One region of the uncultured Pseudomonas sp. genome, then DNA from elsewhere that is predicted to be linked to it. Evidence: predicted binding sites of a transcription regulator. Region 1 holds the regulator's gene; each other region holds the start of a gene.
The links. Region 1 encodes FliA, which starts transcription of late flagellar genes. Its sites were predicted from a motif close to CTAAAGTTTNNNNNNNNNNNGCCGNTAA; they were not measured.
Positions count from the first base shown of each region.

Region 2: Q0V31_RS05055 (methyl-accepting chemotaxis protein) is a predicted target of FliA. The motif match lies at 1,722-1,749, and genes of this name have one in related genera.
Region 3: flgM (flagellar biosynthesis anti-sigma factor FlgM) is a predicted target of FliA. The motif match lies at 3,623-3,650, and genes of this name have one in related genera.

Region 1 is NZ_OX044366.1:4,139,941-4,145,738, forward strand. It holds gene Q0V31_RS19275 (chemotaxis response regulator protein-glutamate methylesterase) at 1-179, opposite strand, end outside; gene Q0V31_RS19280 (chemotaxis protein CheA) at 224-2,380, opposite strand; gene Q0V31_RS19285 (protein phosphatase CheZ) at 2,392-3,180, opposite strand; gene Q0V31_RS19290 (chemotaxis response regulator CheY) at 3,199-3,573, opposite strand; gene fliA (RNA polymerase sigma factor FliA) at 3,667-4,413, opposite strand; gene fleN (flagellar synthesis regulator FleN) at 4,410-5,240, opposite strand; gene flhF (flagellar biosynthesis protein FlhF) at 5,318-5,798, opposite strand, start outside.
Region 2 is NZ_OX044366.1:1,031,410-1,037,207, reverse strand. It holds gene Q0V31_RS05060 (AraC family transcriptional regulator) at 1-68, shown strand, start outside; gene Q0V31_RS05055 (methyl-accepting chemotaxis protein) at 58-1,557, opposite strand; gene Q0V31_RS05050 (DUF6436 domain-containing protein) at 1,791-2,363, opposite strand; gene Q0V31_RS05045 (alpha/beta hydrolase) at 2,486-3,418, shown strand; gene Q0V31_RS05040 (hypothetical protein) at 3,415-4,182, opposite strand; gene Q0V31_RS05035 (2OG-Fe(II) oxygenase) at 4,305-4,937, shown strand; gene Q0V31_RS05030 (DUF523 domain-containing protein) at 4,959-5,459, shown strand; gene serA (phosphoglycerate dehydrogenase) at 5,627-5,798, opposite strand, start outside.
Region 3 is NZ_OX044366.1:2,386,383-2,392,180, reverse strand. It holds gene Q0V31_RS11150 (transglycosylase domain-containing protein) at 1-818, shown strand, start outside; gene cheR (protein-glutamate O-methyltransferase CheR) at 897-1,724, opposite strand; gene Q0V31_RS11140 (chemotaxis protein CheV) at 1,769-2,701, opposite strand; gene flgA (flagellar basal body P-ring formation chaperone FlgA) at 2,774-3,532, shown strand; gene flgM (flagellar biosynthesis anti-sigma factor FlgM) at 3,688-4,029, shown strand; gene Q0V31_RS11125 (flagella synthesis protein FlgN) at 4,114-4,581, shown strand; gene Q0V31_RS11120 (flagellar brake protein) at 4,662-5,411, shown strand; gene Q0V31_RS11115 (TIGR04282 family arsenosugar biosynthesis glycosyltransferase) at 5,417-5,798, opposite strand, start outside.

The sequences.
Region 1 (5,798 bases):
ATCGGCATCTCGTAATCCATGGTAATCACATCGGGCTTAAGCGCCTGCGCCTGCTCGATAGCTTCACGGCCGTTAGTGGCGGTACCGATGACCTGAATATTCGGATCGGCTGAAAGAATTTCCGACACGCGCCGACGAAAAAAACCGGAGTCATCAACCACCAACACCTTAACAGCCATAAACAACTCCTAAGCGACGCGAGCAATGCCCGCGCCGCGAACAATCAGATACGCCGCGCGTAGTGTTTGAGCATGCTTGGCACGTCAAGAATCAGCGCAATACGCCCATCACCAGTGATGGTCGCGCCTGACATGCCTGGCGTGCCTTGCAGCATCTTGCCCAGCGGCTTGATCACCACTTCTTCCTGGCCCACCAGCTGATCGACCACAAAACCAATACGCTGGCTGCCAACCGTCAGAATCACCACATGCCCCTCGCCCTGCTCCACGTGGGCGGCATTACCGATCAACCAACGCTTGAGGTAGAACAGCGGCAAGGCTTTGTCACGCACAATCACCACTTCCTGACCATCAACGACATTGGTGCGCGACAGGTCGAGGTGGAAGATTTCATTAACGTTGACCAGCGGAAAGGCAAATGCCTGATTGGCCAGCATCACCATCAACGTCGGCATGATCGCCAGAGTCAGCGGCACTTTGATAACAATCTTCGAGCCCTGGCCTTTGACCGAGAACACGTTGACCGTGCCGTTGAGCTGGTTAATTTTGGTTTTCACCACGTCCATGCCCACACCGCGACCCGAGACATCGGATATCTCGGTCTTGGTCGAGAAGCCTGGGGCGAAAATCAGGTTGTAGCATTCGAACTCGTTGAGACGGTCAGCGGCGTCTTTATCCAGCAGACCTTTCTCCACCGCCTTGGCGCGCAGTACGTCAGCATCCATGCCCTTACCGTCATCGGAGATCGACAAGAGGATATGATCGCCCTCCTGCTCAGCGGACAGCACCACCTTGCCGCCCCGCGACTTACCTGAGGCCTCGCGCTCTTCCGGGGTTTCAATACCGTGGTCAACCGCGTTGCGCACCAAGTGCACCAGCGGATCGGCAAGCGCCTCGACCAGGTTCTTGTCGAGGTCAGTTTCTTCACCGACCAACTCCAGATTGATCTCTTTTTTCAGGCTACGCGCCAGATCACGAACCAGGCGCGGGAAGCGCCCGAAGACCTTTTTGATCGGCTGCATACGGGTTTTCATCACCGCGGTCTGCAGGTCGGCCGTCACCACATCCAGATTGGATACGGCCTTGGACATGGCTTCATCGCCACTGCTGGAACCCAGGCGCACCAGGCGGTTACGCACCAGCACCAGCTCGCCGACCATGTTCATGATCTCATCCAGCCGTGCGGTATCGACCCGCACAGTGGTTTCCGCCTCGCTCGGCGGCGCGGCTTTTTCTGCTACGGGCGCGGCAACCGATACAGGCTTTGCCGCCGGTTTTGCAGCCACGCTGGAGGGCTCCGCAGGCTTGGCGACGGGCGCAGGCACAACGGGCTTGATCGCCTCAGGCTCGACAAATTTACCTTTGCCATGCAGCTGATCGAGCAGTGCTTCGAACTCATCGTCGGTGATCTCACCACTCGCATCTGCAGCAGGCTCAACCTGGGCTGCCGGCGCGACCGGCGCCGACACAGCCGGGGTCACGAACTGCCCCTTGCCGTGCAACTGGTCGAGCAGCGACTCGAACTCATCATCGGTGATTTCATCGCCAGCCGAAGATGCTGGCGATGAAACAGCAGGCGCTGCAGGTGTCGCGCTAATTTCAGGCGCTACGAACTGACCTTTACCGTGCAGCTGGTCAAGCAGGGATTCGAATTCATCATCGGTGATTTCATCGTTACCGGCAGCGCTGGAGACTGGCGCTGCAGGCTCATCCAGAGCACCAAGCAGTGCTTCGAACTCACTGTCGGTGATATCCCCAGAGGCCAGCACGGGCTCCGCCGGAGCCTCAACTGGCGCAGCCTGTTCAGCCCCCGCTGGCTCGGCCAGGCGCGCCAAGGCGGCCAGCAACGCAGGGGTGGCCGGGGTTAGATCGGTACGCTCACGCACCTCGGTAAACATACTGTTGACGGCATCCAGTGCTTCCAGCACCACATCCATCAATGCGGAGTCGACGCGCCGCTCACCCTTACGCAGGATGTCGAAGACGTTTTCTGCAATATGGCAACATTCCACCAGCTCATTGAGCTGGAGAAAACCGGCACCACCTTTGACGGTATGAAACCCGCGAAAAATAGCGTTGAGCAGATTCATATCGTCCGGACGACTTTCCAGCTCTACAAGCTGTTCGGACAATAAATCAAGAATCTCGCCGGCCTCTACCAGGAAGTCCTGGAGGATTTCTTCATCGGCGCCGAAGCTCATAAGACGTGCTCCTAAAATCCTAGGCTGGAAAGCAGATCGTCTACATCATCCTGACTGGATGCGACGTCTTCACGCTTATCGGCATGAATCTGCGGACCTTCACCGTGGGAAGGCTCTTTTTGTTTTTCTTGTTCGGCGCGAAGCAACTCGTGGTTGTGCTCAATGCCGGCGAACTGATCCACCTGGCTGGCCATCAACACCAATTTCAGCAGGTTGCTCTCGACCTCGGTGACCAACTGGGTCACGCGCTTGATCACCTGTCCGGTGAGGTCCTGATAGTCCTGAGCCAAGAGAATGTCGTTGAGGTGCCCGGAGATTTTCGCCCCGTCGCGCTCACTGCTGGCCAGAAACAACTCAACGCGCTTGGCCAACTCACGAAAACCATCGGCGCTCATCTCGCGGCGCATAAAGCGCCCCCAGTCGGCACTCAGGCTGTGCGCCTCATCACTGAGGCCATTCACCAGCGGTGCGCTCAACTCGACCAAATCCATGGTGCGATTGGCCGCTTTCTCGGTCATCGTCACCACATAATTCAGACGTTCGGTGGCATCGGTGATTTGCGACACTTCAGTGGCATGCGGCACACGGGGGTCAAGCTGAAAGTTGACGATGGCGTTATGCAGCTCACGGGTTAGCTTGCCAACCTCGTGATACAGACCACGGTCTCGCGCCTTGTTCAGCTCATGTATGAGCTGCACCGCTTCACCAAAGTTGCCTTGCTCGAGGCTGTCAACCAGTTGGCGAGCGTTGTGCTTCAGGGACGTCTCAAGCTCACCCTGAACGGAATCTTTACGTTCCATAGAACCTCATGGCAGACATCAGCCGTTGACCCGCTCGAATATCTTCTCAATCTTTTCTTTCAGTACCTGGGCCGTGAACGGTTTGACCACATAACCGTTAACCCCAGCCTGAGCGGCTTCGATGATCTGATCGCGCTTGGCTTCAGCAGTAACCATCAGTACCGGTAGGCTTTTCAGGCGCTCATCTGCACGCACGGCGCGCAGCAAATCGATACCGGTCATGCCTGGCATGTTCCAGTCCGTCACCAGAAAGTCGAAGCTACCGCTTTGCAGCATTGGCAACGCCGTAGTGCCATCATCGGCCTCTGCGGTGTTGGTGAACCCCAAGTCACGCAGGAGGTTCTTGATGATCCGTCGCATCGTTGAAAAGTCATCAACGATGAGGATTTTCATGTTCTTGTCCAAGTCGACCTCCGTACAGTCCCAGCGCACCCAGCAACCTGCATGCGCCTTTAATCGTGAAACCAGCAGCGTTAGCGAAGCAACTCAGCGTGCGCGCCACTCACCCAGGCGGGCGCGCAGACGAGCGGCACACTGACTGTGCAGTTGGCTTACGCGTGATTCGCTCACCCCCAACACTGCGCCGATCTCTTTAAGGTTCAATTCTTCATCGTAATACAGTGCTAACACCAAGCGCTCGCGCTCCGGCAGGTTGCCGATGGCATCCGCCAAGGCCGCCTGAAAGCGTTCATCTTCCAGATCACGAGAAGGTTCGAGGTGGTGGCTGCCAGCGTCTTCACCCAGCTCGCCATGCTCGCCGTCCTGTAACAGGTCGTCGAAGCTAAACAGGCGGCTGCCTAAAGTGTCGCCAAGAATGCCGTAGTAATCTTCGAGACTCAATTGGAGTTCGGCCGCAACCTCTTGATCTTTAGCGTCTCGGCCGGTTCTGGCCTCAACTTTTCGAATTGCATCACTGACCATGCGGCTATTGCGATGCACCGAACGCGGTGCCCAGTCGCCTTTGCGCACCTCATCGAGCATGGAACCGCGAATGCGGATACCGACGAATGTCTCGAAGCTGGCACCTTTACTGGAATCGTATTTTTTTGACGCTTCGAGCAAGCCGATCATTCCGGCCTGAATCAAATCGTCAACCTGCACACTGGCCGGTAAGCGCGCCAACAGGTGATAGGCAATGCGTTTGACCAGAGGCGCATAGCGCTCGATCAGCTGGTGCTGGGAATCCTGCGCCTGCGCTTTGCTATACATACGAAGTCCAGAGGCTGCTGTCATATGGCCGGGTCTGCAATCGGTTGCTGCACCAGACGCTCAACGAAAAACTCCAAATGGCCACGCGGGTTGGCCGGTAACGGCCAGGCGTCGACTTTCTGGGCTATCGCCTTGAACGCCAGTGCGCACTTCGAACGAGGGAAGGCTTCGTAGACCGCGCGTTGCTTCTGCACGGCCTTGCGCACTGATTCGTCGTACGGCACGGCACCGACATACTGCAGGGCAACGTCGAGAAAACGATCAGTGACTTTGGTCAACTTAGCAAAGAGGTTACGACCCTCCTGCGGGGTATGGGCCATGTTGGCCAAGACCCGAAAACGATTCATGCCGTGATCGCGGTTGAGCAATTTGATCAACGCATAAGCATCGGTGATCGAGGTCGGCTCGTCGCACACCACCACCAGTACTTCCTGCGCGGCACGGACGAAGCTGACCACGCCATCACCAATACCTGCGGCGGTGTCGACAATCAGCACATCGAGGTTATCGCTGATATCACTGAATGCCTGGATCAACCCGGCATGTTGCATGGGCGACAGCTGCACCATGCTCTGAATGCCTGATGCGGCGGGTACGATGCGAATACCGCCAGGGCCCTGCAGCAGCACATCGCGCAGCTCGCATTCGCCACTGATAACGTCTTCCAGAGTGCGTTTGGCACTAAGCCCCAACAACACGTCGACGTTGGCCAATCCCAGGTCGGCGTCCATCAACATGACCCGGCGTCCCAGCTCGGCCAAGGCCAATGCAAGGTTTACCGAGACGTTGGTCTTGCCGACGCCACCTTTGCCGCCGGTCACCGCAATCACCTGTACGGGATGCATACCCATAATTTCTAACACCTTGTCTAACTTCGACTGGAGCCACTTGGTCGGCTAAGCAGCGCTCAATTCCAACTACATTTCGCTTAACTAACGTGCCGTGCGGGCTGCTGGTAAAGGCCGGAAAACATCTCCGCCATCGTATCCTCACTCGGTTCTTGGGTCGCCTGCAGCCCAACGGCCCGGCTGACCAACTGATGACTGCGCGGAATCTGCAAATCATCGGGAATGCGTGGCCCATCAGTTAGATAGGCTACCGGTAGACGTTGGCTAATAGCCAGTCCTAAAACCTCACCCAAGCTGGTGGCTTCATCGGCCTTGGTGACAATACAGCCGGCCAGACCGCAACGCTTGTAACTATGGTAGGCGGCTTTGAGCACTTGACCTTGGCTGGTTGCGGCCATCACCAGATAGTTTTTTGCGTTGACGCCACGGCTGGCCAAAGCTTCCAGTTGCATGCGCAGCGCCGGATCATTGGCTGGCAGGCCGGCGGTATCGATCAACACCACACGTTTGCGCGCCAGCGGCGCCAGGGCCTGAGTCAACGACTGGCCAGGGTCGACCAGG
Region 2 (5,798 bases), 3.1 Mb from region 1:
CGCCGTTCTACCGCGCCTTCCGCCGCTGGCGGGGCGACACGCCGCAGGGTTATCGCACTAGCGGCTGACGCGAAAGCGCCGGCTCAAATTGCTCAGGCGTGCGGCTAGCTGGTTGAGTTGCTGGCCGTCGTTATTCAGCTGCTGGGCATCGCCGAGGGTTTGTTCCGCCACCTGCTGCACGCTGTGCAGATGCTGGCTGACTTCCGCACTGGTGGCGGCTTGCTCGTGGGTGGCGGCGGCAATCAGCTCGTTCATCTGGGTGATGGCGCTGATGTCATGGGCTACCGCGCCGAGCAGTTCAGCAGTGGCTTGGCTGTCCTGCACGCAACTGCGTACGCTCTCGCGGCTTGCCTGCATGGCGCTGGCCGCCTGGCGACTGCCTTGTTGCAGGCCGCTGATGATCTGCTGGATTTCCGCGGTGGACAGCGCGGTTTTCTGCGCCAGGTTGCGCACCTCGTCCGCTACCACGGCAAAGCCACGGCCATGCTCGCCCGCGCGAGCGGCTTCAATCGCCGCGTTAAGGGCGAGCAAGTTGGTTTGCTCAGCAATTGAGCGGATCACTTCCAGCACTTTGCCGATTTGCTCGGACTGGGTGGCCAGCGCTTGCACCTCGCTTTCCGTCACGTCGATTTGTGTGGCCAGCCTGCCGATTTCGCTGCGTATATGGTTGACCGAGCGGCTGCCCTCGGCGGCCTGCTGGTTGGCGGTTTGTGCGGCGGTGGCGGCACCATCGGCGTGCCCGGCCACCTCATCAATCGCCGTGCTCATCTGCAGCATGGCCGAGCTCATGTAGATGATTTCACCTTGCTGCTGATCAGCCCCGGTGCGCAGGTGGCCGGTGGCCTGCAGCAGGCTGTCACCCATCTGTTGCAGGCCTTGGGTGTCCTTGATTACTTCACCGACCAGCTCATCGAGGATGTCGAGGAAATGGTTGAAACCCTGGCTGACTTTGCCCTGCGCGGTGCTGCGGTAGCTGAGGTCGATTTGCTCATCGTTTTCCGTGAGTTTTTCGGCGGCCTGCATCAGCGCGGCACCTTCGACGGCTTCCGCGTGAGTCTGCAGGGCCAGGTAGATCAGAATCGCGCTTTCCACCACGACGTACAGCGCATGCAGAAAGATCAGCGGCCAGCTGCCATTCTTCACCACCAAGACCTCGACACCCTGCGCTTGCAGGGCGAAGAAGCTCAGGTGGTGCACGGCAATCACCACGGCGGCGACCACGATTGGCAACCAGTCGCGGTAATACACCAGAAAGGCCAGGAGCACGAAGATGCCGAAATGCATTTCTAGCATGCCGCCTGACTGGTTGATGTGCAGCGCCGACATCACCATAAAGGCTGCGCCCATCACGCAGCGCAGTAACCGTTGGCCGCTGATCAGCTGGTTGAGCACGCTGACCACCACGGCCGTACCGCCACCGACCAGCAGCGCCTGGCCCCAGGTGCCATGCCAGGCCGCGAGGCCGAGTGAGTAGACAAACATCAACCAGAGCACACCCAGCATGATGCGATCCGCTTTGCGGTAGTGCTGTTGCAGGGGGGAAAGGCGAGTAGGCATGGCGGGGGACCCGAAAGGTTGCGTTGCAGTCACGGTGAGTGTGGCAACCATCCTTGGCGAGTCGCTCATGTTGAGCGTTAAGTTGTACATGCTATTGCATTTGTATAATTCTAGTCGAGGGTTGTTGGGCCGAGATTAGCCCGTCGGAGCCCGCGGCAGGTGTTGTATCGGCATGCCGAATCTAGACATGAGGTCGCTTCTGCGTGTACTCACGCAGCACTGGCCTGCAGCCGTCAGTCGTTCTGCCAGTCGCAGAAGCAGCCCACCGCCAAGGTGTTGCTGGCGTTTACTGGGCGACCTGCGATCAGGGCATCGAGAATCGGCTCGATAAAACTGTTGCTGGAGGTGCAGGTGGCGCCTTCGCTGTAGGGGCCGAAGTAGGCCAGTTGGCCTGTGCGGTCCCAGACGGCCACCGCCGGGCTGGCCGGAATTTGCCCGCTGCCGGGCAGTGCCGCGAGCGGTTGCAGGGCGCTCAGGGTGCTCGGCAGCTGGCCCGTGCTGCCGGGCTTCTGCACGGCATAAAAGCTCACGCCTTGCGGGGCAAAACGTTCGGTCAAATCGGCCAAGTGCTGCTGGTTGCCGATATTGCACGGGCAGGCCGGATCCCAGAAATGCACCAGACGAATCGGTCCCGGGCCGGCCAGCTCGTCAGGCAGGCGCAGTTGCTCCCCGTAGAACAGCGCGGTCTGCTCGCTGAAACTGCGCAGGTAGCGCGCCTCATACCACCAGTAAGCGGCGAGCATGGCGGCGCCCCAAAGCAAAATCAGCAGGCTGGCGAGCAGGGTGTTGCGCGAGGGTCGGGTCATGGGCAGTCTTCACTTAACAGGCGCGCAGCTTGCCATGGCTGGCGTGACAGCTGAATATCCGCCCCCTGATAAAGCCGGCCCGGATGGCCTGCGAATATTCTCCTGTGATCGATGGAAGCCCCATGCCTGAGCCGTTTCAGCCGCAAAACCTGATTGCCAGTCTGCGACCCTTGGCCGCAGCCGGTGCGCTGTCGCCGGCTGAGCAGGCGTACCGACAGTTTTATGGGTTTAGCGATGCGCTGGCCGCACGCAGCCGCATGGGCTGGTTGCAGACGGGTGGTTATCAGATTGCCACGCAGCTTTGGTGGCCAGAGCAGCCGCGCGCCACCTTAGTGTTGCAGCACGGTTATTACGATCACGTTGGCTTGTACCGGCATGTGATCGAGTGGGCGCTGGGTCAGGGCTTTGCCGTGCTGGCCTGCGATCTGCCGGGGCATGGTCTGTCCAGCGGCGCACGTGCCAGCATCGGTGATTTTGCTGAGTACCAGACGGTGTTGCGTGCGCTGCTGGGCGAAGCCGCTGAGCTGGATTTACCAACGCCCTGGCACCTGTGTGGGCAGAGCACCGGCGGGGCGATCCTGATCGACTATCTGCTGACCGCTGAGCCTGTCGCGCAGGTTGGCGAAACCATTCTCCTGGCCCCGCTGGTGCGGCCACGGGCGTGGGGCTGGTCGCAACTCAGCTACCGGGTGATGCGCCACTTCGTCAGCGAGATTCCACGGCGCTTCAGCGTCAACTCCAGCGATGCGGCCTTTATCGAGTTCGTCCAGCACCACGACCCGCTGCAGCCGCGCAACCTGCCAACTGCCTGGATTGCTGCGCTGAGCCGCTGGGTGCCGCACATCGAGGCCGCGCCGCGCAGCACGCGCAGCCCGCTGATCATTCAGGGTGAGGCGGATATGACCGTGGACTGGCGGCACAACCTCAAGGTGCTGCAAGACAAGTTCGCTGCGCCGCAGATTCTGCGTTTGCCCGAGGCCGGGCATCACCTGGCCAATGAAGCGCCGGCCTTGCGCCAGCGCTATTTTGACTGGCTCAGCCAGCGCCTGGGTTAGATCCCGCGGGGTGCCGGGGCCAGGTTGGCGGTGCTCTGGCCAACCGCCAGACCGCCGCGGATAGCACTCAGCGCTGCTTGGTAGTAGGCCTTGCCGACGTCGGACTGAGCAAAGCTGACAAATTCCTCCAGCTCGGCATCACTCAACTCACGGTAAACGTGCAGCAGGGTGTTATCCAGGTCCGCACCGATCTGCTCCATCAGGCGCTGGCGCTGACCATTGAGCAAGGCTTGCGCGCTGCCGCCACCGAGCAGGCCGGGGAGCATCTGGCTGAGGCTGTCAGCGGCCACGCCGGCGAGCGCCAGGCTGACTTCGGCACCGGCTTCCTTGGCCGGCAGGGCCTGGGCCAGGTGGCGAATCAGCAAGCGACGGGTGGCACTGGCCTCAGTGCGCGGCAGGCCGTCGGCATAACGCGCCAGTTGGTCGCTGCGGGTGGCGAGCAGTTCGGCATCGACAATCTTGCGGCCCAGCGCTGACTGGAAAAACTGCAAGGCGCTGGCCGGTTGGCTGAGGCTGTTACGCAGGCCCTGTTGCGCGCGCTGGTCGACGGCGGCGGCGGCAAAGCGCTGGTTGCTGTTGTTCACCAGCGCCTGGTGTACCGCCGGCGGCAGGCTGCTGCGGTAGCGCTCCTGGGCGGCTTGCAGGGCATCGCTGAAGTGCATGCGCTGCTGCGGCCAGCCTGCCGCCTGATACAGCTGCAGGTAGTCATCGGCCAGGGCGGGCAGGCTCAGCAGCAGGGTTAGAACAACGGCAAGGGCGCGCATAGTGACTCCATTCTTGGGGCGGCTATTTTCGGTGTGCATTAAGAGCTTGTCGAGGTCAGTCGGCGGGCTGCTAGAATCGCAAACCTATATTTAGGTAGGTACTCATTCCTTCGGGGCGATCATTGAACACCTGCTCATCTAACGACCTCAGCGCCCGTGTGGCGTGCATTATCGATGACCTGGCCGAACGCGGCTGGTCACTGCAAACACACTTCATTGTCCCCACTCTGACCCTTGAACTGGCCGAAGAGTGCCGTAAGCGAGCAGCCGCTGGTTTATTGGTGCAGGCCGGTGTCGGCCGCAGTGCCCTGGCGGTTATCAACGAGGGGCTGCGTGGTGACCATATCCAATGGCTGGAGCCCGGGCAGAGCGCCGCCTGCGATCAGTACCTGGCGGTTATGGACGAGTTGCGTGGAGCCTTGAATCAGGCGCTGTATCTGGGGCTGGAGGATTTCGAAAGCCACTTTGCCCTGTATCCGCCTGGCGCCTATTACAAGCGCCACCTGGATCGTTTTCGTGATGATGACCGGCGCGCGGTCTCCGTGGTGTTTTACCTCAATGAGGCGTGGCAGGCCGAGCAGGGCGGCGCGCTGCGCCTGCACTTAGCCGATGGTAGCCAGCACGACGTATTGCCCCAGGCGGGCAGCTTGCTGGTGTTTCTCTCGGCGGACATGCCCCATGAAGTGCTGCCGGCCACCCGTGAGCGCCTGTCGCTCACGGGCTGGCTGCGCCGCCGTGGAACTGGGCTGCTTTAGCCTGCTGAATGTGAGGCCGTTATGCAGAAAATACTGATCAGCCGGTGCCTGCTGGGCCAGCGCGTGCGCTATGACGGCGGTGCCCATGGCCCATTTGCCCTGCTTGAGCGTTGGCAGCAGGAAGGGCGGGTGGTGGCGTTGTGCCCGGAAGTCGCCGGTGGCCTGCCAACCCCGCGTGCGCCGGCAGAAATCCTCGGTGGCCAGGGCGCGCAGGTGCTCGATGGATTGCTGCCAGTGCTGACCGTAGACGGTGAGGATGTCACCGCCGCCTTTGTTTCCGGGGCCGCGCAAGCGCTGGCCTTGGTCGCGCAGCATGGCATCCGTATCGCCCTGCTCAAGGCGCGCAGCCCGTCGTGCGGTAATCAGGAGAACTACGACGGCAGTTTCAGCGGCACCAAAGTGGCGGGCGAAGGTGTGACGGCAGCGGCTTTGCGCCGCGCCGGGGTGCAGGTGTTTAGCGAAGAAGAGCTGGCGGCTGCCGAAGCGGCGCTGGGCGCGCTTGAAGCCCAGTCGCTTGCGTAGGATGGGTTGAACTCAGCGATAGCCATGCTGTTGGGTTACACGGCGCATGAGATTCGTGGCGACTGTGGATAAACCACAGGCGCCGCTAACCCAACCTACGTGACGTCCGTTTTACGGGCATAAAAAAGGGAAGCCGAAGCTTCCCTTTTTCTTGCGTGGCGCGCGGCTTAGAACAGTACGCGGCTACGGATAGTGCCTTTCACGTGTTGCAGCTTCTCCAGCGCCAGGTCGGAGTATTCGGCGTCGACGTCGATCACCACATAACCCACTTTGGCATTGGTCTGCAGAAACTGGCCGGAGATGTTGATGCCGTTCTCGGCGAACACGTTGTTGATTTCG
Region 3 (5,798 bases), 1.8 Mb from region 1:
AATTATGGCTACTGGGCTACCTGATCGAGCAACCGCAGGCCAGCTTCAACGATGCCGTGGCGGCCAGTCGCGAGCAGCGCCAGGAGGTCTATGGCTGGCTGTTCCGCAGCCGGCACAAAAGCGCCCGCGACAGCCGCATCCGCATCATGCTGGAGGTCGAAGCCTTCCTCGACATTCATCGGCGCTGGCAAAACCTCGGCTACCCCTTTGCCCACTTGGTGCCATCACTGGCTACCGCCATCGGCAGCTCCGGCGACCGTCCAGCGGCGCTGGCCGAACTGGTCGGAATTATCCAGAACGACGGTATTCGCCAGTCCACCGCGCGCATCGACAGCCTGCATTTCGCCGCCGACACGCCTTTCGACACGTTAGTGACGCGCGACCACACCAACGGCAAGCGGGTCATGGCCTCGGAAGTCGCCGCGGCATTGCGCAGCGCGCTCGCCGATGTGGTCGAAGCCGGCACTGCACGCCGCCTGCTCGGCAGCTTTACCCAGACCGATGGCCTGCCCCTCAAGGTCGGTGGCAAAACGGGAACCGGCGATAACCGTATCGAAACCGTCGCTTCAGGCGGGCGCGTACTCAGCTCGCGGGCGATCAACCGTACGGCTACCTTTGTGTTCTATCTGGGCCCACGCCACTACGGCACCCTCACCGCTTTTGTCCCTGGCCGCGCGGCGGAAAACTTTCGTTTCACCTCCGCTCTGCCGGTGCAGGTTCTCAAAGGCATGGCGCCGATACTGCTGCCTTACCTTGAGCCGAGCACCTACAGTCAATGCCTGCCGCGCATACCCGCAGCCAAGGCCAGCAGCCTGTAAAAACACCACGATGGACAACACTCGCGCCAAAAAAACGGGAGGCCACTGGCCTCCCGTTTTTCCGAACCCTGCTGGCGACTATTTCGCCTGGTAAATGATTCCAGGACTGCACTGCACCATTTGATAGTGGCTAGGCAGGCCATTAAGGGCTTCAGAAGCCCCGAGAAACAGGTAACCACCTGGCTTCAACATGGCATGAATGCGGGTGAGAATGTCCTTCTTTACCTCGGCCGAAAAGTAGATCAGTACGTTACGGCAGAACACCACATCGAACTTGCCCAGGCTGGCGTAACTGTCCAGCAGGTTCAGCGCGCGAAACTCAACACGACTGCGAATGGCCGGTTTGACCACCCAGCGGCCCGGCCCTTTAGGCTCGAAATACCGCTGCAACCGCTCCTGGGAAAGGCCACGGCCCATCGCCAGGCTGTCGTACTCGCCAGATTTACAGTTGACCAACATCGTCGGCGAAAGGTCGGTGGCAACGATCTGCACCCCACCCTTGAGCTGACCGATATTGCTCTTCTCGAACTCATCGATGGTCATCGACAGCGAGTAGGGTTCCTGACCGGAAGAGCAGGCCGCCGACCAGATGCGCAGGCGCTGACCAGGGCTGGCCTTGATCATCTCCGGGAGCACGCGCTTCTTCAGCACTTCGAAAGGATAGGTATCGCGAAACCATAGGGTTTCGTTAGTGGTCATGGCATCAACCACCTGCTCACGCAAACCGCTGCGCGGCTGGGTTTGCATGCGCTGCACCAGCTCCCCCAGGGTCTTGATGCTGTTCTGTTCCATCAGCTTGTTGAGCCGGCTGGAAACCAGATACTGTTTATTCGTGCCCAGCAGAATGCCGCAGGCTTTTTCCAGGAACGTCCGGAACTGCTCGAAATCCAAATTACCTGTAGACACTCGCGAGGCCTCGACAAACATATGTTTAACGGAGGGCCAGGCCCTCAGTCCCCTGCCGCAATATTGATGCGGTCAGCTACCCGTGCTGCCAGGTCATCCGGGCGAAACTTAGCGAGAAAATCATCCGCGCCGACCTTCTTCACCATGGCCTGATTGAACACGCCAGACAGTGAAGTATGCAGGATGATGTGCAGCTTTTGCATGCGCGGATCGGCACGGATTTCCGCAGTTAGCGTATAGCCATCCATTTCCGGCATTTCGATGTCGGAAATCAGCATGAGAAATTCCTCCTCAGGCTTGCGGCCTTCTTCAACCATGGCCTTCAGGTATTCCAACGCCTGGCGGCCGTCATTCAGCGCCACCACCTCGACGCCGACGGTTTCCAGGCAACGGGTAACCTGCTTGCGCGCCACCGATGAGTCGTCGCAGGTCAGCACGCGCTTGGTCACCGCACGCGCCTGCGTCTGGGCATCCAAGACACCTTCAGAGATGACCTCTGATGTCGGTGCTACTTCAGCCAGAACCTTCTCGACATCAATGATTTCAACCATCTTGCCGTCCAGCTGGGTAACCGCCGTCAGGTAGTGATCACGCCCGGTGCCTTTGGGTGGTGGATGAATCGACTCCCAGTTCATGTTGACGATGCGCTCAACCGAGTGCACCAGAAAGCCCTGAACCTTGGTGTTGTATTCAGTGATGATGACAAAACTGTTGTGGATGTTGGCCAGCGGCGCACTGCCGGTGGCCATGGCCAAATCAAGAATCGGGATAGTACCGCCACGGATACTGGCCACACCGCGAACGATCGGGCTGGATCTCGGCATGATGGTGAGCTTCGGGCACTGCAACACCTCTTTCACCTTGAATACGTTGATCCCATACAACTGATTGCCATTCAAACGGAACAACAGCAATTCCAAACGATTCTGCCCAACCAACTGAGTTCGCTGGTTAACCGAATCCATCACACCGGCCATACCCAAACTCCTCTTTGAGTAACAAATTGCTGTCAGCGTAGCAGGCGGCACGCGCCTTGCTAACCAACCCATATGAACATTGAAACGACAACTAACCGACGCCCATTGCCACTGCGCCGCTACTGGCTGGCAGTTGTACCCGCTTTACTGGCGCTCTGCCATAGCACCCTGGCAACGGCAGACGCCACGCGGCCTGAACAGCTTATCGGCGCCGGCGAAGTGTTTCTTGAGCAAGCGGTGAGCGATTATTTAAAACGCAGCAATATCGCTGGCCGCCATGAGATTGAAATCAATCGGCTTGACCCACGCCTGCGCCTACCGCTGTGCGGACAGCCATTGACCACCACCCTGGAAAGCCCCGCCGAACCAATTGGCCGCGTGACGCTGCGCGTACGCTGTGATGGCGATGCGCCATGGACGGTGTTCGTCCCCGGCCAAGTTCGCCTATACCGCGAGGTGGTGATCGTGAGTCGCCCGCTCAAACGCAACAACCTGGTGACGGACATGGATATCGTGCTGGCCGAACGGGATGTCGGGTTGCTGAATCAGGGTTACCTCACAGCGCTTCAGCAGGCTATCGGCAAAAAATTGACACGCCCTCTGCTGCCGGACCAGGTGCTGGCCCCCAGCCATGTGCAAATAGCCGAAGCCATACGCAAGGGCGAGCAGGTGGTTATCAGCGCCCGCAGCGGCGGAATCAGCGTGCGCATGCCCGGCGAAGCCTTGTCAGATGGCACGGTTGGCCGGCAGATCAGCGTGCGCAACCAACGCTCCAATCGCGTGATCAGAGCCCGCGTAGTAGGCCCTGGACAAGTTGAAGTGGCGATGTAGGCACGTGTGTTGTTTTGGCTTTGTGCACTCAGTGAGCTGACGATTACCCGCACTGTGTTTAGACTGTTACCTGACGCACAGTTTTTTGCCCTAAAGTTTTTCTAGGCCATGCCGACAACCAGGCAAGCGTCCAATACTGTTCGAGGTTTTGCATCATGGTCATTGATATCAACCGGCTCAACAATGCCGCAACGCCAGCCAACTCGGGGCGAGCAGGCAGCGCACAGGCAAATGGTCAGAGCGATGCCATCGGCCACAAACAGCCTGGCAACGTTCCCAGCGCCGAACAAGCTAAACAAGCCGACAAGAGCGGCGAATCGGTACAACTGAGCCGCGAGGCCCAACAACTGCAGAAAGCCAGCGAAAAGCTGCGCGATCAGCCGGCGGTCAATAAAGAACGCGTCGCCCAACTGAAGCAGGCAATTGCAGACGGCAGCTACCAAGTCGATAGCCAGCGCGTCGCCAGCAAACTGCTTAATTTCGAATCCCAGCGCTAGCCTCCGGGCTGCGTCGGGGTATTGGTCGCCCAATAGACACTTCATGCCACGCCCTGAAGCATCTATTACCCTGAAGAGCCCGCTATGCAAGACACCAGCCTGCTTCAACTGTTCACCAGCGATATCGGCACCGCCGAGCAATTGCTTGAATTGATCGACAGCGAATTCCAAGCCCTCAGTGATCGCGACCTCCCGCGCCTGCAGAGCATCCTGACTGACAAGCTGCCGTTGCTGACCCTGCTCGACCAGCACGGCAAGGAACGCAGCCAGCTGCTCGCCAGCCTCAACCTCAGCGCTGACCGCACAGGCCTGCAGGCACTTGCAGCCCAATCCAGCCAAGGCGAACTGTTACTTGAGCGCGGCGATCAACTCAGCGCCCTACTCGAGCGCTGCCAGACGGCTAACCTGCGTAACGGCAGACTGATTCGTTCCAGCCAGGCCTCGGCCAACAGCATGCTCGGCATTCTTCGCGGCAACGAAACCCCCAACCTCTATGACAGTCGCGGCAGTGCCGCTAGAATCGCTCAGCAGCGCCCGCTCAGCCAGGCCTGACACTTAAAAAGGCACACCGAGCACACTGCCATATAGCCAGTATGCTCGTGCCATCGCATTTGCCCGGAGAGTTACGGACCGTGTCCAGCCCCTTTAGCCAGGAAGATGGCCCGCAACCACCTAAGGTGCTCAAGGCACCGGTTGAAATAGTTGCCAATCTACGCCAACTGCAACAAGCCAATGACCCGCTGACCATCACCTTCCACGAACGCAATCAACGCTTCCAGAGCTATGTGGTCGAGGTTGATCGCGATAAAAACCTGTTGATTCTCGATGAGTTGATACCCAGCGACGGTGAACGCTATCTAGTCAATGGTGAAGCGTTCAACGTCGAAGCGTTCCACGATGGTGTCCGCGTGGCCTGGCAATGCGAACAGAACGTACGCATTACTGAGCATCAAGGTGCGCGCTGCTATTTCAGTCCGATGCCGCCTGAAATGACCTACCACCAACGCCGCGGGGCTTTTCGTGCCCCACTGAGACAGAGCGAATCACTCAAGATAGAGCTGGCTGGCGATAAGCTGCGTACCGCTCTGCCTGGAGAGTTAGTGGATATATCGGCAACCGGCTGCAAACTGCGCTTCCCCGGCAGCCTTGGCAGCAGCCTGCAAGCCGGCCAGGTTTATGAGCGCTTTACCGCCCGATTTCCTTTCGGTGCCATGACCACCCCGCTTGAGGTGCGCCATGTAGTGTATGACGAGAAAGTGGACAGCACCTTTATTGGCGCGCGCTTTCATCGCATTGGCGGCCAGGAGCAGCGCTTGGTCGAGCGCTTTGTCTACCAACTGCAACGTGAAGCGCGCCGCTTCGAAAGCGACGGATTGTTCTAACGCCGCTAGAGCCGGATGTTAAGCGCCGCCAGGCGCGGCAGATCCTCGGGCCGATCCACGTCCCACAACGCAGGCAGCAGTACCGGATGCCAGTCCAGCTGCTGCAGGCGTTGCAGCGTCATATTGAAGACCCGCTCGCTCCCCCACGGAATGTCGCTGAATAACGTGGCGTGCAGGCTGCGCAACCCCAGCAGCACATAACCACCATCCTCCGCTGGGCCAATCACCACCGACTGCTGCTGCAACGCGCTGCAAGCTTGCTGCAGATAATCACCATCCAGCGCCGGGCAGTCATTACCGATCAGGATCACCGCATCACTTTCCGCCAACCCTAGGGTGGCAATGCGCCGCATGCGTTCACCCAAATCGCCTGCCGGCTGCTCGACC